3 linked regions of the Pseudophaeobacter arcticus DSM 23566 genome follow. The protein of the gene in region 3 interacts with the protein of the main gene of each other region in a pairwise test. Links are inferred from orthologs where the notes say so. Each region holds a gene or a part of one and is shown on either strand. Other genes may lie near its edges.

What was found. The genes of interacting proteins can lie anywhere in the genome.
Region 1: the proteins of ybgC (region 3) and secA interact in binary tests that used the Escherichia coli proteins (3 or more experiments, as listed by UniProt). The link is inferred for Pseudophaeobacter arcticus DSM 23566 from one-to-one orthologs.
Region 2: the proteins of ybgC (region 3) and ARCT_RS0113275 interact in binary tests that used the Escherichia coli proteins (3 or more experiments, as listed by UniProt). The link is inferred for Pseudophaeobacter arcticus DSM 23566 from one-to-one orthologs.

The regions. Positions count from the first base shown.
Region 1 is NZ_KI421507.1:3,790,815-3,798,327, reverse strand. Bases 1,968-5,262 are described here. They hold secA (preprotein translocase subunit SecA), read right to left. Parts: upstream 4,874-5,262; coding sequence 2,168-4,873; downstream 1,968-2,167. Other genes in these bases: ARCT_RS0122850 (peptidylprolyl isomerase), read left to right, coding at 5,064-5,262. In the rest of the region: ARCT_RS0122865 (phosphate ABC transporter substrate-binding/OmpA family protein), read right to left, coding at 1-881; ARCT_RS0122860 (hypothetical protein), read right to left, coding at 906-1,877; more of ARCT_RS0122850, read left to right, coding at 5,263-5,915; bifunctional glutamate N-acetyltransferase/amino-acid acetyltransferase ArgJ, read left to right, coding at 5,918-7,144; 8-oxo-dGTP diphosphatase MutT, read left to right, coding at 7,141-7,513. UniProt on the Escherichia coli protein: Required for protein export, interacts with the SecYEG preprotein conducting channel.
Region 2 is NZ_KI421507.1:1,923,294-1,930,366, forward strand. What follows is about bases 1,968-4,822. They hold ARCT_RS0113275 (acyl carrier protein), read right to left. Parts: upstream 3,585-4,822; coding sequence 3,351-3,584; downstream 1,968-3,350. Other genes in these bases: fabF (beta-ketoacyl-ACP synthase II), read right to left, coding at 1,968-2,166; ARCT_RS0113270 (1-(5-phosphoribosyl)-5-[(5-phosphoribosylamino)methylideneamino]imidazole-4-carboxamide isomerase), read right to left, coding at 2,451-3,194; fabG (3-oxoacyl-[acyl-carrier-protein] reductase), read right to left, coding at 3,994-4,731; fabD (ACP S-malonyltransferase), read right to left, coding at 4,811-4,822. Also shown: endolytic transglycosylase MltG, read right to left, coding at 1-900; more of fabF, read right to left, coding at 901-1,967; more of fabD, read right to left, coding at 4,823-5,746; ARCT_RS0113290 (cytochrome b/b6 domain-containing protein), read left to right, coding at 6,057-7,073. UniProt on the Escherichia coli protein: Carrier of the growing fatty acid chain in fatty acid biosynthesis.
Region 3 is NZ_KI421507.1:524,431-531,395, reverse strand. The notes cover bases 2,528-5,496. They hold ybgC (tol-pal system-associated acyl-CoA thioesterase), read right to left. Parts: upstream 4,221-5,496; coding sequence 3,834-4,220; downstream 2,528-3,833. Other genes in these bases: ARCT_RS0106510 (hypothetical protein), read right to left, coding at 5,303-5,496; ARCT_RS0106515 (hypothetical protein), read left to right, coding at 4,419-5,210; tolQ (protein TolQ), read right to left, coding at 2,949-3,644; tolR (protein TolR), read right to left, coding at 2,528-2,945. In the rest of the region: Tol-Pal system beta propeller repeat protein TolB, read right to left, coding at 1-1,099; ARCT_RS0106535 (hypothetical protein), read right to left, coding at 1,243-2,412; more of tolR, read right to left, coding at 2,439-2,527; more of ARCT_RS0106510, read right to left, coding at 5,497-5,938; Holliday junction branch migration DNA helicase RuvB, read right to left, coding at 6,411-6,965.

The sequences.
Region 1 (7,513 bases), 3.3 Mb from region 3 along the record:
GTGCTTCCCGTGTTGGAAAAACTGGTGATGCCAATTGCAAAGGGATCCGTCGCAACCCTCCGAACCAGGGTCGCCCCGCGCTCATGATGCCGCAGATCCTGTGTCAGCTGCACCCCTGAGGCGGTCAAAACCCGATCCGCAAAGCCCTGGGTCAATCCAGAATTCGCCAGAGGCATATGCACGGAAATTGGGGCATCCGGCCCCCCAAGCGTCTTCCAGTTGGTGATTGCACCAGAAAAAACGCCCGCCAGATCGGGGATAGAGATCCGGGTAACCGGGTTCTCGGGCGAGACCACCGGCACCATGGCGTCCAGCGCCACAATCCGGCTGCGTGTGGCCTGTGTCATATCCCCCAGCCCGGCGGCGCGGGCCAGTGTTTGTTCCGTGGGGCGAATTTCACGCAGGGCCATGACGATATCGGCCTCCTGCGCGATCAAATCGGCAAAGCCCACATCGGTGGTACTGACCAGAAAGGAAAACCGCGCCACGGGGCGCCCTTCGCGCTGCAACAGAAGGTAGTCAAAGTTGCCCTCGGGCTGGGACATACGTTGGGTTTTATAGCCATTGCGCAGGGCAAAACCTTCGATCAGCGCCGGCAAAAGAACCTCTGCCATCTGCGCCGAACCGGACAGGGTCACTTCGGCCACAAAATCCGACAGGCTGGGACAGCCCGGCCCTTCGCAACTGACCCCCGATCCATCGAGCGTCAACTCTCCAAACTTGGTCTCGACCCGATAGAATTCTCCGTCAAATCCCAAAAGGTTGCCGGTGATTTCCACCACGCCATCAGGGGACGACAGGGTGACATCCTGCGCCTGTCCACTGTGCGCAGTGACAAAAAGGAGAAGTGCGGCGCAAACCGCCGCACGAAAATTGACCATTTGAAGTCCTGAATTAGCCGCAGATCATCTTGCCGCGATTTTCAGGTTTTCTACCAGATTATTCAACACCAGAAAGTCACCAGAGGCGGTGCAATCTGGCATGTTGAGAACCAGATCCCGCGTTTGTACCCGTCCCGCGACAACCCGCAGGCTTTGTGCCGCAATTTCACGGCCACAATTGATCTCGGTGATCTCTGCCTCGACGCTGATTTCGATGTCTCCGGCTGCGGGGGGGGCCTCCCCCTGGTTGCGTTGAAAGCTATAGATCTCTGCCAGGCGTGGGACCAGTTGCGTAGCATCCCCCAGCTGCATCAGCTTACCCGCAGCCTTCTGACTGGGGTCAGCCCCATGCCAGACATGGCCGTTTTCACCGTATTGCGCCCCAAACTCACGGGCATGGATTTCAAAGCCGCTGTTGCCGCTCCACTGCAGTACCACCCGGTCGACCTCTGCCATATCCGGCACCGCAACCTGCACAACCGCGCCAACCGCCGCTGTCGCCGCCGCGTCAGTGGGCGTGAGGGTGGCGGGCGCGATGATAAAGGTGGCTGTGCTGGACAGTGCCGGGATCACCAGATCAAGCTGCCCGTCCGGGCCAAGTGTTTCCGTGACCATCATGCCCTGATGGTGCAGGGTAATCCGCTCATTCCCCCGACAAGGCGCAGAGATCTGCAACGCCACCAGGGCGCCAGGAAGCGCGGTGGCGCTGGCTGTCACGCCACAGGCTGCAACCGGTGACTGGCGCTGCGCAGGCTGGCGCTGCGTAGGGGGGATGTCATCATCCTCGGAAAGGCCCGGGTTTGCAGATGTCAGGGTGATCTTTTCGATAGCGATCGGCCTGGCCAGCTCTGGGTCTTGCGGCAACTGCAGCCCCGCCTGATCAGAGCCACCAGCCAGGCCCGCAGACCCAAAGGTGGTGGGCTGCATAAAGAAACCGATTCCCAATGCGCAGGCGGCGGTGGCCGCGCTCATCAGAACTATGCGTTTGTTCAGCATTTCTACCCTCCAATACCTAATTCAAAACCGAATACGGGCCTGTCAAATAGGCCCGCAAAAGGAGGCCGATCTATGGCCACCCATTGATAAGAATCAGGCATTCATCCGCAAATTGACCAAATACGGCGCGGTGCTCTGCCCTGCCGCTTTTGGTGATCTCCTGCAAATGGGTAGCCAAAAAGAATTAACCCCGACCAAAGGCCGGGGCTATTTATGATTAGTTTATGCTGGAGCCAAACCGGGCTTTCCGCACCACCCGAACTGGATGGAAAGGATCAGGTCAACGAGGATCAGGCCAGACGTCCGTGGCAATGTTTGAACTTTTTGCCCGATCCGCAGGGACATTTGTCATTGCGTGAAGGGTTGCCCCAGGTCGAGGGATCAGCCTCGACAAATCCGGGAGCCGCATCCTCTGAATTGGCGTCAGGCGCCGCCGGAGCCCCACCCAGCGCCATCTGCTGCATGGCGGCCTGACGGGCGGCCATTTCAGCCAACATCTGCTGTTGCTCTTCGTCGGTCATAGGACGCACCCGGCTCAGCTGCTTGGTTACATCTTCGCGCAGCGAATCGAGCATGGTTTCAAACAGCTGGAAGCTTTCGTTTTTATACTCGTTCAGCGGATCGCGCTGCGCATAGCTGCGGAACCCCACAACCGAGCGCAGATGTTCCAGCGTCAGCAGATGTTCGCGCCATTTGGCGTCGATGGTCTGCAACAGCACCTGCTTTTCAATGTTGCGCATGCTTTCGGGGCCAAAGGCCTCGGTCTTTTCTGCCATCATCTGATTGGCGACCTCGGCCAGGCGTTCCGACATATGTTCGTCGTCGACACCCTCTTCGGCGGCCCATTCGGCAACCGGCGCGTCTATGCTCAACTTTTCCAGCACGGCGGCGTGCAGACCTTCGATGTCCCATTGCTCGGCATAGGTTTTGGGCGGCATATAGGTGTCGATCAGCTCGTCGATCACCTCGTGACGCATGTCACCAATGATTTCGGACAGGTCTTCGGCGGCCATGATTTCACGACGCTGACCAAAGATCACCTTACGCTGGTCATTCATCACGTCGTCAAATTTGAGCACGTTCTTACGCATGTCAAAGTTGCGACCTTCGACCTTGGCTTGGGCGCGTTCCAGCGACTTGTTCACCCAGGGGTGAATAATCGCTTCGCCTTCCTTCATGCCAAGGCTCGACAGAACCTTGTCCAGTCGCTCAGAGCCAAAGATACGCATCAGATCGTCTTCGAGGCTGAGATAGAAACAGGTGCGCCCCGGATCCCCCTGGCGACCAGAGCGGCCCCGCAGCTGGTTGTCGATCCGGCGGCTTTCGTGACGCTCAGAAGCCATCACACAAAGGCCACCTGCCTCGATAACCTTTTTCTTTTCTTCGGCGTGCTTGGCCTCTTCTTCGGCGCGCAAAGCCACAGGATCCGCATCCGGGTTGGCCTCAAGCGCCGCCATCACGATCATGTCGACATTGCCACCCAGCTGGATGTCAGTGCCACGGCCCGCCATATTGGTGGCGATAGTCACCGCGCCAAGCCGACCCGCATCTGCAACGATCTGGGCCTCCTGTTCGTGGTGACGCGCGTTCAGCACGTTATGCTTTACCCCTTCCTTCTGCAGCATCATGCTCAGCAGTTCGGACTTTTCGATTGAGGTGGTCCCCAGCAGAACCGGCTGGCCTTTGGCATGCGCAGTCATGGCTTCTTCCACCATGGCCTGGAATTTTTCAGCCGCCGTGCGGTAGACCCGGTCATCCTCATCCACCCGGGCGATGGGTTTGTTTGTCGGCACTTCAACCACGCCCAGACCGTAAATTTCGGCAAATTCCTCGGCTTCGGTCAGGGCTGTGCCGGTCATGCCGGACAGCTTGTCATAGAGACGGAAATAGTTCTGGAAGGTGACAGAAGCCAGCGTGGTGTTTTCCGGCTGGATATTGACCTCTTCCTTGGCCTCGATGGCCTGATGCAGACCCTCAGAGAGGCGGCGCCCGGCCATCATCCGGCCAGTGAATTCATCAATCAGAACCACTTCGCCATCGCGCACGATATAGTCCTTGTCACGCTGGAACAGCTTATGCGCCCGCAGGGCCTGGTTCACGTGGTGCACAACGGTGGTGCTTTCGGGATCATAAAGCGAAGCACCCTCGTCCAGAAGACCGTGCTCGATCAGCTTCTGCTCAAGAAACTCATTGCCTTCCTCGGTAAAGGTCACACCGCGGGTTTTTTCGTCCACCTCAAAGTGCTCATCCGACAGGAAGGGAATCATCTTGTCGATGGTGATATAGAGTTCCGAGCGATCCTCAGCCGGACCAGAAATGATCAGCGGTGTGCGCGCTTCGTCGATCAGGATCGAGTCGACCTCATCAACGATGGCAAAGTTGTGTTGCTTTTGGAAAACCTGATCCAGGCTGGGCTTCATGTTGTCGCGCAGGTAGTCAAAGCCCAACTCGTTGTTGGTGGCATAGGTGACATCACTGTCATAGGCCGCCATCTTTTCTTCATCGGGCTGGTTCGACCAGATGACGCCGGTTGTCATGCCAAGCGCGTCAAAAACCTTGCTCATCCATTCGGCGTCGCGTTTGGCCAGGTATTCGTTCACCGTCACCACATGCACACCACGCCCGGTCAGCGCATTCAGATAGGCCGGGAAGGTCGCCACGAGGGTTTTCCCCTCGCCCGTCTTCATCTCGGAGATATTTCCCTGATGCAGGAAGATCCCGCCCATCAGCTGGGTGTCAAAGGCCCGCAGCCCCAAAGCGCGGCGCGCTGCTTCGCGCACGTTGGCAAAGGCTTCGGGCAGCAGCGCATCGAGCTTTTCACCATCCAGTGCCCGCTTGCGCAGCTCGGCGGTTTTTTCCCGGAGACCCTCGTCGCTGAGTTTCTCGAACGTTTCTTCCAGTCCATTGATCTGTGCAACCAGTGGCCCTGTCGCCTTGATTTTGCGGTCATTCGGCGTCCCGAAAACCTTTTTGGCGAGTGTTCCGATACCCAGCATGTGTTCTCCAACGATCCTCTTGGTGGCCCTTGTGTCAGGCAGATGTCGGGCAGGCTTGCCCGTCGTGGTCGCAACCCATAAACAATAAAAGAAACGACGGTCCTGCCTCGGGCCTCCTTGGGATGTAAGGGGCAGGAAAATAAGTGTCAACGCCGCGCCCCTTTGCGGCTCGGGAATTAGGAAGAATTCAATGCGTAAAGGTCTCACTTTTCTGCAAGGTACAGCTGTGGCCCTGTTTATGGCCCTGCCCCTGCCTGCATTGGCCGCGCCACATGCCAATACCGTGATTGCAACCGTCAACGGCGAAGAGATCACCCTGGGTCACATGATCATGGCCCGCGACAGCCTGCCAGAACAGTACAAGCAATTGCCGGATGATGTGCTGTATAATGCCATCCTCGACCAGCTGGTACAGCAGACCGCGCTAAAGCAAGAGCTGCACGGCGGCGTGCCGCATTATGTGAAACTTGCGGTAGACAACGAAGAGCGCGCCCTGCTGGCTGCCAATGTCATTGAGACGGTGATGAAAAGCGCCAGCAATGAAGAGGCTCTGCGTCAAGCCTATGAGGATAAATACTCGGATGGCGACGGCGGGGACGAGTTCAACGCCGCGCATATTCTGGTCGAAACCCAGGAGGACGCGCTGGAGATCAAATCCGAGCTTGATACCGGTGCCGACTTTTCAATCATGGCCAAAGAGCGCTCGACCGGGCCTTCCGGCCCCAATGGCGGCGATCTGGGTTGGTTCACCAAGGGACGCATGGTTCCCGAATTCGAAGAGGCCGTGCTGGGCCTGCGGGCCGGGGAGATCTCCGACCCGGTGGAGACCCAGTTTGGCTGGCACCTCATCCTGCTCAAAGAGCGTCGCAAAACTGCTGCCCCCACCTTTGAAGAGGTCCGCGAGACGCTCAGCCAAGAACTGCAGAATGCCGCTGTTGAGGCCCGTGTCAGCGATCTGACCGCTGCAGCTCTCATCGACCGCCCTGAAATTGACGATCTCGACCCCGCAATCCTGCGCGATCTGAGCCTGGTAAGGAACTAACTATGGGTGATAGTCTTCCCCGCTCGCCTTTGGCGCCCGCCGCTTTTCCGCAACTGCCGGTGATTAAGGGCCTGCGCCTTTGCGCTGGTGCCGCCGGCGTGAAATACCAGGGCCGCGACGATGTGATGCTGGCCGTGATGGATCCCGGCACCACGGTTGCCGGCACCTTCACCCGCTCCAAAACCCGCTCGGCGCCGGTGCGCGATTGTCAGGCGAAACTGGGTGGTGACAGCTCTGCTGGCGCCGCCATTCTGGTGAACTCCGGCAATTCCAACGCCTTTACCGGTCACTACGGCCAGACCTCGGTTGCAGAGATCTGTGCCGCTGTTGCGGATATCACCGGCCTGCCCGAAGCGCGTATCTTTACCGCCTCAACCGGTGTCATTGGCGAGCCCCTGCCGCATGATCGTATCATTGCCCAGATCAAAGACCTGAACGCAGGCCTGGACGAGACCGCGCTGGAAGCCGCCGCCAAGGCGATCATGACCACCGACACCTTTGCCAAGGGCGCTTCGGCAGAGGTGATCATCGGCGGTGAAACCGTGTCGATTGCCGGTATTGCCAAAGGCTCCGGCATGATCGCGCCGGATATGGCCACCATGCTGGTCTATATCTTTACCGATGCGCAGCTGCCCCAGGATGCCCTGCAGACCGAGCTCAGCCGTCTTTGTGATCGCAGTTTCAACTGCATCACTGTGGACAGTGACACCTCCACCTCGGACAGTCTGATGCTCTGTGCCACCGGCGCCTCTGGGGTTGATGTCACGGACAGTGCGGAATTCTCGCAGGCGCTGGAAGCGGTGATGCTGGACCTGGCGCATCAGGTGGTGCGCGACGGAGAAGGCGCGACAAAATTTGTCGAGATCCAGATCACTGGCGCGGTATCGGATGCCGAAGCAAAGATCCACGGGCTGTCCATTGCCAACTCGCCGCTGGTGAAAACCGCAATTGCCGGCGAAGATCCCAACTGGGGCCGGGTGGTTATGGCCATCGGGAAATCCGGGGCCGAAGCTGACAGGGACCTGCTGTCGATCTCCTTTGGCGATGTTTTGGTGGCCGAAAAGGGCTGGGTCTCGCCCGATTACCGCGAGGAAGACGGCGCCGCGCAGATGACCCGTGATGAGATCACCATCAAGGTGGACCTGGGCCTGGGAAGCGGCACCTGCACGGTCTGGACCTGCGATCTGACCCATCAGTACATCACCATCAATGCGGATTACCGATCATGAAAACCGTTCTGGTTTCCGCTGTCGCGCTGATTGATGTCGAGGGGCGTGTACTGCTGGCACAGCGCCCCGAAGGCAAATCCATGGCCGGTCTGTGGGAGTTTCCCGGCGGCAAGATCGAAACCGGTGAGACCCCCGAAGCGGCCCTGATACGCGAATTGCAAGAAGAGCTGGGCATTGACACCTGGTCTTCCTGCCTGGCGCCGCTGACCTTTGCCAGCCATAGCTATGATACGTTTCATCTGCTGATGCCGCTGTTTGCCTGTCGCAAGTGGGAGGGCATTCCACAGGCCCGCGAAGGGCAAACCTTAAAATGGGTCCGCCCGCAGGACCTGCGCAGCTACCCCATGCCGGCCGCAGATATTCCGCTGA
Region 2 (7,073 bases), 1.4 Mb from region 3 along the record:
CAGCACGCCTTCGCCTTTGGTGACGCCATAGATCACGGTGGGATCCGTTTGCAGGCGCATGCCCCGGTTCAGACGATTGGTAAAGACACTGGCCACCTGGCCACGCTCTTCTGCGACGCCGGTTTCTTTTTCGATGATCGAGGCAAGGATCAGCATTTCTTCGGGCGATTGCACCGCCGCGTCCTCGCTGCGGTTTTCCCAGGCTGCCGCAATCAGCAACTCCTGGCGCTCCTGCATCTGCGCCAGGATCTCGTCACGGGGCTGCCCTTTGACAATTTCATAGCTGTCAGGCGCCAACATGCCTTCTGCCGGGCGTTCTCCGGGATCACCGCTGAGAATGTCGATGTTTTGCAGGGCATTCACTACCTGCCAACTGGTCACACCCTCGGCCAATGCAACCCGGAAACGGGTATCCGAGGCAGATTTCAACTGGGTGAAGATCGCAGGCACATCGTCAACGCCGAGCTCAAAATCAGCCCGTTCGACAAATTTACCAGAGGCCGGGTCCAGCTCACGCACCTCGGCCCGCACCCGTGTCACCCCAACGCGGTAAACCACCTCGGTGCCGCAGGTGCTGGCGCCGCCCTGGGTGATCTGATCCAGAATGCTCTGCATCGTGCTGCCAGGACGGACAAGAAAGCTCCCCGCTTTGAGCTGGCGCGACTTTTCAGTGTATTTGGCGCTGAGCCGGAACAACATGCCGGAGCTAACCGCCCCCTGCTTTTCAAGCTCTGCGCTCACCCGGGTCATGTTTGACCCAGGGCGCACCTGCAGACAGATCGCTGTCTCCAACGGCCCCTCAGCGGTATACTGTGACTTGCCCCAAAGGATGACGCCGCCCAAAAGGAACAGCACCACCACCAGAACCGTCAGCATATTCGAAGCCAGGCTGCGCCACATTTATTTAGGCTTCCCAAAGACAACCGAGGCATTGGTCCCGCCAAAGCCAAAGGAATTGGACAGGGCCACGTCAATCTTGCGCTCACGCTTGGCATTTGGGGCCAGATCAATAGGTGTTTCAACCGCCTGATTGTCCAGGTTGATCGTTGGCGGAGCAACCTGATCGCGAATCGCCAGGATCGAGAAGATCGCCTCAATCGCGCCAGCAGCGCCCAAAAGATGGCCGGTTGCTGATTTGGTCGACGACATGGTGACCGCAGCCGCATGATCCCCCAGCATCCGCTCAACCGCGCCCAGTTCAATTGTGTCGGCCATGGTCGAGGTGCCATGGGCGTTGATGTAGTCTACATCTTTGGGCTCAAGCCCTGCATTTTTCAGCGCTGCGCGCATCGACCGCTCGCCGCCTTCGCCGGTCTCGGAGGGGGCGGTGATATGATAGGCATCGCCCGACAGGCCATAGCCCAGAACTTCGGCATAGATTTTGGCGCCACGGGCCACGGCATGGTCGTAGTCTTCCAGCACCACAACTCCGGCACCTTCGCCCATGACAAACCCGTCACGATCAGCGTCATAGGGGCGGGACGCCGATTTGGGATCATCTGCCCATTTGGTCGACAAGGCCTTGCAGGCATTAAAGCCGGCAATGCCAATTTCGCAGATCGCCGCTTCGGCGCCACCAGCAATCATCACATCGGCATCGCCGGATTTGATCAACCGGGCCGCATCGCCAATGGCGTGGGCCCCTGTTGAGCAAGCCGTCACCACCGAGTGGTTGGGGCCTTTGAACCCAAAGCGGATTGAGACCTGACCAGAGATCAGGTTGATCAGCGCACCGGGAATAAAGAAGGGAGAGACCCGGCGCGGGCCCTTTTCCTTGATCATCACTGCGGTGTTGGCGATGGAACTCAACCCGCCGATGCCAGAGCCGATCATGACGCCTGTGCGCTCCTGGCTTTCGGTATCTTCCGGGGTCCAGTCAGCATCCCGCACAGCCATTTCAGCGGCGGCGATACCATAAAGGATAAAGTCATCGATCTTTTTCTGATCTTTCTTGATCACCCAGTCATCCGGATTGAAAGAGCCGTCTGTGCCGTCACCACGCGTGACTTCGCAAGCATAGGTGGTTGCAACACCACTGGCCTCTGCGTCAAACAGGGTGATCGGTCCGGCGCCAGATTGACCGTCCAGCAGGCGCGACCAGGTCTCTTCGACCCCGGTTGCCAAAGGTGTCACCAATCCCAGTCCGGTTACAACGACTCGACGCATTCCTTGCTCTCCTCTGCCTCGGCAATTCGCAACCAGATAGCTTGGATTGCCCTAGGGGTGCAAGTGCGCCAATAGAACGTATCGGCGCAGAATGGCAAATAACAGAGCCCAAGCCAAGCCAATCAGCGCATCGGCACTGCGGCAAACCGGCTCTGCCAAGCGCCCAGCCAGAGAGCCAGGCCAAAGGATCCGGCCAGCCCTCTGGCGAAAGCAAAAAGCGGAACGGCCATGTTTGACCGCCCCGCCTATTACCTGGTGCAAGCCCTGCAGTCGCAGGTGATTCATTAAATGAATTCAGCAACTTCTTCAGGGTGCGGCTGGGCCGCCTCCAGGGCCTCCTCCAGGGTGAGCGTCTTGCGAAACAGCGCCCGCCCAACCAAAGCCCCGGCAATATTGGACAGGTACTTCAACCGCGACAGATCATCGACACAGCGCACGACGCCACTGGCGATCACCGGTGACTGAGCCTTGGCGGCCAGCCCGGAAATCAGCCCCAATTGCCCGTCCAGGTCGGACATATCACTGTCGATATCGGTGACAATAATGCCTGCAAAGGGGGCAGCCCCAAAGGCGGCGATATAGCTTTCAGGTTCAAATGCACCAGCTTGGCGCCACCCTTCAGTCATAACCTGCCCCTGCCAGACATCCACCGCCAGAACGATCTGATCGGGATACTGTTTCGCCATCTCGCAAACCAAAGTGGGATCAAGCGCGGCCAGGGTGCCAACAACGATACGTCCTGCGCCCTGTTCGATCCAGCTCTCGATACTGTCCCGGCTGCGCATACCGCCGCCCAATTGTACCGGAATACCAGCGCTGCGAATGATCTCAGCCACCAGTTCTTTGTTGCTGTCATCGCCCTGAATGGCGTTGAAATCAGTCAGGTGCATCCACTGGGCACCTGCTGCGGCAAATTCCTTTGCCTTTTCAACAGGATCCACATGCCAGACCATCGGCTCCTCCAGCCGACCCTTTTCCAGAGTGACGCAGCGCCCGTCTAGCAATTCGATTGTCGGAAAAATCATCATCTCCGAAGCCCTCCTAGTTGGTCATCTTTACACGCTACCACAAAAACGGGCGACGCAGGAGAACCATCGTCCAGAAGAACAAAAGGCGTGAGACGCAAAACGGCGCTTCCACGATGGAAAGCGCCGTCAAGGCAATCACAATGATGTAATTACGACTTAGGAAGCTTCGGTGATGAACTTCACTGCGTCGCCAAATGTCTGGATGGTTTCGGCCGCATCATCAGGGATCTCGATGCCGAATTCTTCTTCAAAGGCCATGACCAGCTCAACAGTGTCGAGGCTGTCTGCACCCAAATCGTCGATGAAGGACGCGTTTTCGGTCACTTTTTCTTCTTCAACACCCAGGTGCTCTACAACGATCTTTTTTACGCGGTCTGCGACGTCGCTCATGTCATTTCCTCGTTCTTCAGGGCAGATTGCCCGGTTTTGCCCGTACCCGCTTGGGGTGGCATTGTTTTGCCCGATGCGGGCGGTTCTGCTCTCAAAAACGAGAGCTACCCGATCGCTTTCCCTTGCGAGGAAAACGTCAGGACGAATATGGGCCGCCTATAGCACAGACCAGCGCAGAGGCAAATGCTTTCGCTGCATCTGCGGTTCTTGTCTATGCCCTGCCATGACTGCCCCAGTCGAGCAGATGGCGCCGCCCAGCCCCAAGGACAAGGGGCAGCACCGAAGATTTCTAAAACCTTGTTGATATCAATATGATATTCACAAAGTTCTGGGCTATTTTGTGCTTTGAATATCTCGATTCTGCAACGTTTTTTGCGGCAGGCCGAAGAATAAACAAAACCAAATGAGCCTACAGCATCGCCATACCGCCGTTCACATGCAGGGTGGTTCCGGTGACATAGGCGGCCTCGGGGCTGGCCAGATACAGCACCGCAGCGGCGATTTCTTTCGAATCCCCCATCCGGGCGGCGGGAATCTGCGACAGGATGGCATCTTTCTGCGCATCATTCAGTTTGTCGGTCATGGCGGTGGCAATAAACCCAGGCGCAACCGCGTTGACCGTGATGCCGCGATTGGCGACCTCATAGGCGACGGATTTGGACATCCCGATCATCCCCGCCTTGGAGGCGGCATAGTTGCCCTGACCAGGGTTGCCAGTGGCGCCAACGATGGACGAGATGTTGATGATCCGACCCCAGCGGGCTTTCATCATGCCGCGCAGCACCCCACGGCACAGCCGCATGGTCGAGGTAAGGTTCACATCCAACACGCTTTGCCACTCTTCATCTTTCATGCGCATAAAAAGATTGTCTTTGGTGATCCCGGCATTGTTCACCAGAATATCAACACTGCCCATGGCAGCGACAGCCTGTTTGGGCAGGGCTTCCACCGCCTCTGCATCGCTCAGGTTGCAGATCAGCACATGGGCACGCTCGCCAAGCTCAGCTGCCAGTTCCTGCAGCGGGGCCTCGCGGGTGCCAGAAAGCGCAACGGTCGCACCCGCTGCGTGCAGGGCACGGGCGATATCGCCGCCGATCCCACCCGAAGCCCCGGTGATCAGGGCGGTTTTACCAGTCAAATCAAACATATCTCTTCCTCTGTTTGCAGGTGCATGACCATCAGAGCCGCGCTTGCTCCCGGTCGCACCGCTTTTGCGCGCGTAGAATTCAGGCCTCTTTGACGGCTGCAACCGCCTCGGGGGTGCCAAACTGACGGCAGGTCAGGCTGCGGTCGATCTTGCGGATCATGCCCGACAGAGCCTTGCCGGATCCAATTTCCCAGAACTCCGTGACGCCCTGCGCCGCCATGACCTGGACGCTTTCACGCCAGCGCACCGAACCGGTAACCTGTTCAACCAAAAGCTGGCGGATTTCAGCCGGGTCGCTCACCACGTCGGCGCGCACATTGGCAATCAGCGGCACGGCGGGGGCTTTGATCTCAACCGCGGCCAGGGCCTCGGCCATGACATCTGCGGCGGGCTGCATCAGCGCACAGTGGAAAGGTGCCGAGACCGGCAGCATCACCGCCCGTTTGGCCCCACGGGCCTTGGCGATTTCTGCGGCCCGTTCAACGGCGGCCTTGTGACCGGAGACAACCACCTGGGTGGGGTCGTTGTCATTGGCAGCCTGGACCACTTCGCCCTCAGCCGCCGCTTCGGCTGCGACCTCTTTTACAGTGGCGAAATCTAGCCCCAACAGCGCAGCCATGGCGCCCACACCAACCGGCACGGCGCTTTGCATCGCTTCGCCCCGGGTGCGCAGCAGGCGCGCGGTATCTGCGATGGAAATTGCCCCGGCAGCAGCCAGCGCCGAATATTCCCCCAGCGAATGGCCGGCAACAAAACCAGCCTGGTCAATCGCAACGCCCTCGGCCTCCAGCGCACGCATCGCCGCCAAGGAGGTCGCCATCAGGGCGGGTTGGGCGTTCTGGGTCAGGGTCAGGGTTTCGATATCGCCCTCCCAGATCAATTTGCTGAGGTGTTCCCCCAAAGCCGCGTCGACCTCATCAAAAACAGCCTTCGCGGCCGGATAAGTTTCTGCCAATGCCTGGCCCATTCCAATGGCCTGGGCGCCCTGCCCCGGAAATACAAATGCGATCGTCATTAAGGGTCACTTCCTTCGCTGTCGTTTTCCCCGGTTTAGACGCAGCTGACCCAACGTACAAGAGAACTGACCAAGGGTGCCCTTCTGCCCACCTGTCCAGTCCGCCAATCCAGCCCGCCTGTGCTACCCCTCTGTCCTGCCCCTTTGTCCTGCCTTGCGGATAGGGGCACGATGGCGGCTGCCAGATCGGCGCTCTGCGCCACATGACCCTTCGCACAAACTCTGTTCGCGCACGGACAGAGCCCCCCATTGCATGCCTCTGCGTCTCGATTAGAGTGGCCAGCATCGCACCTCACAAGGAACCACCCCCGTGCCAGCCCAAAACACCACCTCCAGCTACGGCAGCGTCACCAAAGGCTTTCATTGGCTCTCTGCCCTCCTGCTGATCTCCGCCTTTCTGCTTGGCCTGATCGCCAACGATCTGGCCCATGAGATTCAAAGCCCGGGGTTTGATGGATCCGACGCGACCCTGTCCCGCGCCGTGCTGCTGTTCTCGATCCACAAAACCATCGGCGTTGCCGCCTTCTTTACCGGGTTGGGCCGCATTCTGTGGGCCCTCTCCCAGCCCAAGCCGGGGCTGTTGCATCCGGAAAACAAACCCGAAGCCCTGGCAGCAGAAGTGGTTCACTGGCTGCTTTACGGGGCCATGGTGGCGACGCCATTGACGGGCTGGATCCACCATGCCGCCAGCACCGGCTTTGCCCCGATCTGGTGGCCCTTTGGCCAGGAGTTGCCCTTTGTGACAAAATCCGACGCCACCGCAGCACTGTTTGGCACGCTGCACTGGGTCTCGACCCAGACGCTGATGGTCACCTTTGGACTACATGTCGCCGGAGCATTGAAACATGCGGTGGTCGACCGCGACGCCACCCTGCGCCGCATGTTGCCCAAATCCGGTGATCTGCCAACACCCCCCGCACAAAAGCACAGCCCGGTTCCAGCCGGTCTTGCGCTGGTTGTCTGGGCGGCAGTGCTGACCGGCGGTGTCATGATGGCGCAAGATACACAGGACAACAACCAAAGCGCCACCGCCACAGGGAACGCCGCAACACGGCCCGCCGGGAACTGGGCGGTACAAGAAGGCAGCCTTGGCCTGACCGTCCAACAGATGGGCAGCGGCGTCAGCGGTTCCTTTGCCACCTGGCAGGCCGATATCACCTTTGACGACCCAGATGCGCCGGGCCCCGCGGGTCAGGTCGCGGTCGAGATCGACATTGCCTCACTCACCCTTGGGAGCGTCACAGATCAAGCCATGGGGGCGGATTATTTTGACAGCGCCACCTACCCAAAGGCCCGGTTCGAGGCGCAGTTGGAAAAGCTGGAGACC
Region 3 (6,965 bases):
CTTTGCTCTGCTTGGTAAAGGCAATCAGATCTCCACGCGGAGACCAGACCGGCGTGCCGTAGCGCCCCGTGCCAAAGCTGACCCGGCGCGCCTCACCACCGCTCGCCGCCATCACATAAAGCTGCGGCGTGCCGGAGCGGTCGCTTTCAAAGACGATCTGGCTGCCATCGGGGGAATAAGAGGGCGCCGTCTCGATCGAGGGCGCATTGGTCAGCCGCTGACGCGCTCCGGTGGCGATATCCATGGTGTAGAGATCGGTATTGCCGCCCTCGGCCTGCGAATAAACCACGGTATTGCCATCCGGCGCAAAGCGTGGCGCAAAGCTCATGATGCCCTTGTCTGCCGACAGGACCCGCCGCTGCACCTTGCCCACGTCCAGCACATGGATCTGCGGAAAGCCGCTTTCATAGCTGGTATAAAGCACCCTGTCGCCGGTGGGCGAAAACCGCGGCGCCAGCACCAGGGCGGCGCTATTGGTCAGATACTGCACCCCGGCGCCGTCATAATCCATGATCGCCAACCGCTTGCGGCGGTCGTTCTTGGGGCCGGTCTCAGAGACAAAGACCACCCGGCTGTCAAAATAGCCGCTCTCGCCGGTGATCCGGCTATAGATGGCATCCGCCACCTTATGTGCCATGCGCCGCCAGCCATCCGTGGTGCCGCTGAACTGCAAACCGGACCCCAGCTCGTTGTCGGCAAAGATATCATAGCCACGAAACCGCACCGTCAGCTGCTTGCCATTGGCCGAAACCGAACCGGTGATCAGCGCCTGGGCATTTACCGCCTTCCAATCGGCGAATCGCACAGGCGCGTTAAAATCGCTCACGGTGGAGATATGCGCGGTGGCGGGAATTTCGCGAAACAGCCCGGTGCCGCTGAGATCCGCCGCAATCACCCGGGTGATCTGATTGGCCAGCTCGGCCGCTGCCGGGGTTTCGGCCAGAAAATCGGGCACCGCATAGGGCAAGGGTTCGATCACCCCATCGGTGATTTCGATCCGTAGCGGCCCGTCCTGGGCCTGTGCTACGCTGCCAGCGGTCAGCAGGGGCGCCGCCGCAAGAAGAAGGCTTGCCAAAAGGCCTGTCAGGGTGCGCCTCATAAGCGTCGCGTCCTTTCCGGAGTAAATATCAGTGCGGTTTTCAGGGGCAGTATCGGGGCTTGGGGAGGTCAATGCAGGGGGAAAATCCCCCCTCCCCCCGTCATAGTTCAGCCCCGTCCGAGGCGAGATCAAATTTTGGTGTCTCATTTGATGCGCATCTTTTCTGGATTAAAGGTCATGACGATGTCCCGCCAATGGTCATATTTGTCGCTGGGCAGTTTAAACCCCTTGGCGCCACAGCGAATGATTGCCCGGCGCGCCGCCTCATAGGCCTGCTTGGCTGCTCCGGTGGAGCCACCGGTGCTGGAAACCATGCGGATAGAGCCCGTTTTCGGCCGCCCGTCTGGCTCTAGCGAGACCGAGACTTCGACGGTGGTTTTCAGTGCTTCGGTCGAGAGCGAGCCGACGTTCCAGCATTGAGAGACCGAAACCCGCAGCGCGTCTTTTTCCCCCGGCGTCAGCGGCGGGCCCGAGGGCTCGCTGGCCGCCACCTCGCCACCGCCTGCGATGGCAGCCGCCAAAGCATCCTCGATCGCCGAGGACTGGTCCTCTTGCGGCGAAGGTGGCGTGGCCGGTGTGGTTTGCGCAACCTCCGCCGGGGTGGTTTGCGCCACGGGTCTTTGGGGCCGTGTTCTGGGCCGTACCGAAGTTACCGGCGCGGTGACAGGTGGCGCCGTAACAGGTGGCGCGGGCTCGGCCTCGTCGCTTTCATTGGCTTCGGTGACAATCCGGTCGCTGGCCGCTTCGGGCGCGGTGGCCTCCTGCACTTCTTGTTCGCTCAACGCACCCTCATCCGGGCTCACTTCTGGCTGCACCAATTCGTCAATTGCCACTTCCTGCTCTGGCGCCTCCACCGGCACCGGGGCAACCCGCTCCGCTGGGCGGACGCGCTCTGGCACCGGCGGACTTGGGACAATCGACGGGGTCTCAGTCGGCAGGTCTGGCGGGGTTTGCGGCTCTGGCAGGGTATCGGTGACCTCTGGCTCGGGCTCTGGTTCCGGCAGCGCCGCAACTGGCGCATCCACCACAGGCGCCGGAGTGGCTTCTGGCGCAGAGGTATCGGGGCGGGTTTCCGGGCGCACCGATACCTGCGGTGGTGCCGGAGCCGGGTCGGGCGGCGTCAGGCTGCTTGGGGTCTCGGTGACTTCAGGGGCCTGGATCTGCTGGCTCAGCCGGGCAAATTCTTCGGCCGAGATCACCGCAACCTCTTGCACGGGAATCGGCAGAGGTTCCGACGGCAACCAGGCGCCAAAGGCAACCCAGCCCACCAGCAGGCCGTGCCCCGCAAGAGAGATTTTGGTTCCGGTTTGCAGGCCCATAAAATGCCTCAAGCCCCCGCTTATTGATCCGCGCTGCTGGCTGGCGCGTCAGTGGTGGCAGCCCCGCCATCCGGCTCGGGTCCGGCCACATCAGTCACCAGACCAACATTGGCAAAGCCGCCCGCGTTCAGCGCGCCCATGACCTGCATCACCTCGCGGTAGGAAATCCCGCCATCCGCCCGCAGATAGATGCGCTCGGATGTGCGTTCTGCGGCAATGGCGCGCAGCTTGGAGACCAGCTCGGTGGGGGCCACCGGTGTCGTCTGGATCTGGATCTCGCCGCCCAGGATCATCGTCACAGTCAGCGGCTCTTCCTGCTCGCTTGGCAGCGCGCCGGCTTCTGTCTTGGGCAGATCCACCGGCACACCAACCGTGGTCAGCGGTGCCGCCACCATAAAGATGATCAACAGCACCAGCATCACATCGACAAAGGGCGTCACGTTGATTTCGGACATCGGCCGCGCCCGGCCACGGCGCCGCCCGCGCCGCCGCGTCCCCGAAGAACCCTGTTGAACCGCTGCACCCATGGCTCAGGAATCCAACTGGCGGCTGAGGATGGTGGCAAATTCGTCGGCAAAGGCCTCGTAGCCACCCAGAATACGATCGCTGTCGGCGCTCAACTTGTTGTAAAATACCACCGCAGGGATCGCCGCAAGCAGGCCAAGCCCCGTCGCCAACAGTGCCTCGGCAATGCCGGGCGCAACCACCGCCAGATTGGTGCTTTGCTGCTGTGCGATCTCGATAAAGGCGGTCATGATGCCCCAGACCGTGCCAAACAGCCCGACAAAGGGCGCGGTGGAACCAACGGTGGCCAGCACCGATAGCCCCCGTTGCAGGTCTTCGGTCTCTTTGGCGATAGCCACATCCATCGAGCGGTCAATCCGCGCCTGAGCACCGGGAATAAGCCCGCCATCGCTGCGATGACTGCGCCGCCATTCCGCCATGCCAGCGGCAAAAATACGCTCCGAATGGCCCGCAGGCTCTGGCCCCAATTGATCAAACAGCCCATCCAGCGGTTCGCCGGACCAAAAAGCCTGATCAAACCGCGCCGCCTGACGGCGGGCCTGGCGGTAGTTGATCAGCTTTTGCACGATAATGGCCCAGGACCAGATCGAGGCTGCGGTCAGCAACAGCATCACCAGTTTCACGGTAAAAGTGGCCCGCGCGAAAAGACCCCACATGGAGAAATCAATCCCCTGCGTCAGCGCCAGAGTTTCTGCTTCCATTTGCCTGCTCAATCCTCTGCCGGATCGCTCCGGTCTTACGTATTTGCCTCGTGCCCCGGTTCAGGAGCCCCAGGGCGTTCTGCTTGTTGCCATCGCTCACGATCAGCCGTCTGTCGCGGCCTTATTTTCAGGCAGGCTAGCTGAGTTCGGCGGCAAAAGCCAATCAAACAGTGCACAAAGACGGCAATGTTACAGCAATGCGCGAATCTCTGCCGGAAGCCGCGTCGGCCGCCCGGTTTCGGAAGAGATACAAACCGCCGAAACCCTGGCACGAAACAGCTCGGTCTCGCCGCGTTTGACCAGTTGCCCCATGTTTAGCCGGGCCGGTGTCAGTTTGATCACCTCGGTCTCAATCAGCAGCTCATCGTCATATTTCGCCGGAGCCAGGTAATCCGCCTCAATCCGCTGCACCACCCAGATCACCCCGGCATCACGCATGGCGTTTTGATCATTGCCAAGGCCCCGCACCCAGTCGCTGCGGGCCCGTTCGATAAAACGCAGATAATTGGCGTGATATACAATACCCCCCATATCGGTATCCTCGTAATATACCCGGACGGGAAAGCGATGAATCATGGGCCAGTGCTCCTGTGGTTGCCGGCAACCTAAAACAGGCCACGGCGCGGCAGCAAGGCGATTACGCAGCTCTCCCCTGAGGCGAGGGCATTGACCCGGCGCCTTGGTCGCGTAGACTACCCCCTGCAGCCTTTTGCCAATTCGTTTTGCGGCACAGCCCTCAGGCCTGCGTTTTTCTTTTTAAGTATAGGTTTCACAATGGGTACAAAATTCATCGATTCATCAGCTTGGAAGAAGCTGCTCAAAACGCATAAACTGCGCGATACCTCCCTGGCCCCTGCGATGTCATCTTATTGGGATTGCAAACCACCAGCCTATGAGGGGCGGTTGATTGCCCTGGAAAAATTGAAGACAGGCGCTGCCAAGCTCAGCAAAGACGCCAAATACAAGGCCGTCGCCGAGGTGGCAGAATTCCTCGGCTATCTGCTGAAAGATATCGAAGCCGAGCTGAAAGTCACCAAGCGGGACAAGATAAAACACGAAGCCAATGAGAAAAAGCTTGGCGCGCGCGAAGTCGATCTGCAATTTGTCTTTGTGGATTTTCTCGGCTCCCCCATGCTCAGCCAGAAGGCCTTTATCGAAATCAAGGCACCGGGGCGTGACACCATCACCCTGTCAAAACCGGTCAAGGGCGGGGTGGTCAGCTTCAAGGGCATCGAAATCATGCCCGTCGGCACCCTGCGCATCATGACGGTGTCAACCGGCAAGGCCTCTCATATTTCCAGCGGTGTAACCACTTACAAGCTGGGAACAGCCAAGACCCTGACCGTCAGGTCTGAAGAAGACTCCAAGATCAGAAAAATCTCAGCGGGCAGTTCCGCTCAGGTTGCCAAAAAGATCGGCAGCAAGGCAACCGCAGGCGCCGACTTCAAAATTCTGAAGGTCGGCGGCGAGGTCTTTGTTGAAGGACAGACCACGACGGCGGGCAATAAATCCGTCTCCTGGGAGGTGCGGGTGCCAACCGGAGCTTTCAAGCTGACGGTAAAGTAGCCGCCGGGGCGACAGGCCAGATCAGGAACGGGCCAGATCAGGGACAGGCCTTCAGGACGGGCAAACACGGCGCTGCGCAGGAGCGCAGCCGCCTAGCCCTGAAGCCGCGCAAACAGCCGCAGCGCATGAGAGGCGTCATTGGCCGAAGGCGGCATCATCCGGTCATAGCCAGCAGCAATAATCGCCGCAATTTCGGGCCGCAGAATTGTCGCGCCGGTCTCGGGCAGAATGGCCAGCGGCGAGGTGCTGGCAAAGGCCTGATCCGCCCAGAGCAGAATGACCTGCGCCGCCTGGCTCAGCGCCAGGGTTTCAGCCGGCAGCTCAGCCATGGCGCCCTGCATGCGCAAAAACACAAAACTGGCCTGAATGGCGCCGGTGTCATCAAAGCGAAAGGCGCGATACTGGCTGGCATCAACCGCTTGCAGCCGTGCCACCAATGGCGCCAGATCCGGGATCAGGCGGCCAAGGTCGGGCACATCCAGCAGCTCGGCCCAGTCGCGAAAGAAAAAGAACATCAGGTTGGACCCAAGCTCCGGGTCGGTTTCCGCCATCGGATGGCCCGCCAATGTGGCCACCGCCTCAATCGCGCCCTTCACAACCTTCAGCGTCTCCTCCTGCACCCCAAAGACAACAGGCGCAATGGGGCGCCCCCAACGGGCAAACCCATAAGAGCCATCGCTGCGCGTGAACAGGGCTTGGATTTCTTCCGGGGTCAGGTCCAGTGACATGGCGGTGCTCCATCATCTGAGATACAGGCATACGAGATACAGGCGGGCTGCCGCTCTATGCCCGCCGCAGCGCAAAACGGCAAGCCCGCTCCGCCGCGCAGGCACCCCGTCTAGACACAGGCCCGTCACAGGCCTGATATCAGCCCAGACCTGCGGGTCAAGGAGGCCGCAAGGCCTCGCGCAGCGGCTTGTCCTTGAGGCGCCTGCTGCAAGACAATTGAATGCGGCCTCAGGGGGCAGACCCGCCCCTTGAGGCCATCTCAGCAATTCAAACCCGTTTCTTCAGGTCCGGGCCTCCCCGGCGCATTGTGTTTTCTGGCCCAAAAGGCGCCGCCGCATCAGTCCCCTGCCAAATCGCGCTGCCTGCTGGTGACCTTGCTGTCTCTCAGCGCCGTGTCACCCAAATATCAGGGACGCGCAAATATCAGGGTCACGCAAATTGATGTGTCGCGCTTAGGGCTGTCGCGGCTGCTTAGCCAAACAGATCCGTCGCGCGCTGCGGCGGGGCAATCCCCAGATGGGTCCAGGCCTTCTGCGCCAGCATCCGCCCACGCGGGGTGCGCTGAATCAGCCCCTGTTGCAACAGATAGGGCTCGATCACATCTTCCAGCGAATCCCGGCTTTCACTCAGCGCCGCCGACAGCGTCTCGATCCCCACCGGGCCACCGCTGTAGTTTTCGGCAATCAGCCGCAAATAGCGCCGGTCGGCCCCATCCAGCCCCAGCCGATCAACCCCAAGCCGCGTCAGCGCCCCATCCGCCAGGTCTCGGGTGATGCGCCCATCGCCCTCGACCACCGCAAAGTCCACCACGCGGCGCAAGAGCCGCCCGGCGATCCTTGGGGTGCCCCGCGCGCGCCGCGCGATCTCACGGGCGCCCTCCGCATCCGCCGGGGTGCCCAGTTTGCGGGCGTTGCGACTGACGATCTCAAACAGCTCATCCACCGTGTAGAACTGCAGACGGGTGGGAATACCAAAGCGATCACGCAGCGGCGTGGTCAACAGCCCCATCCGCGTTGTCGCCCCCAC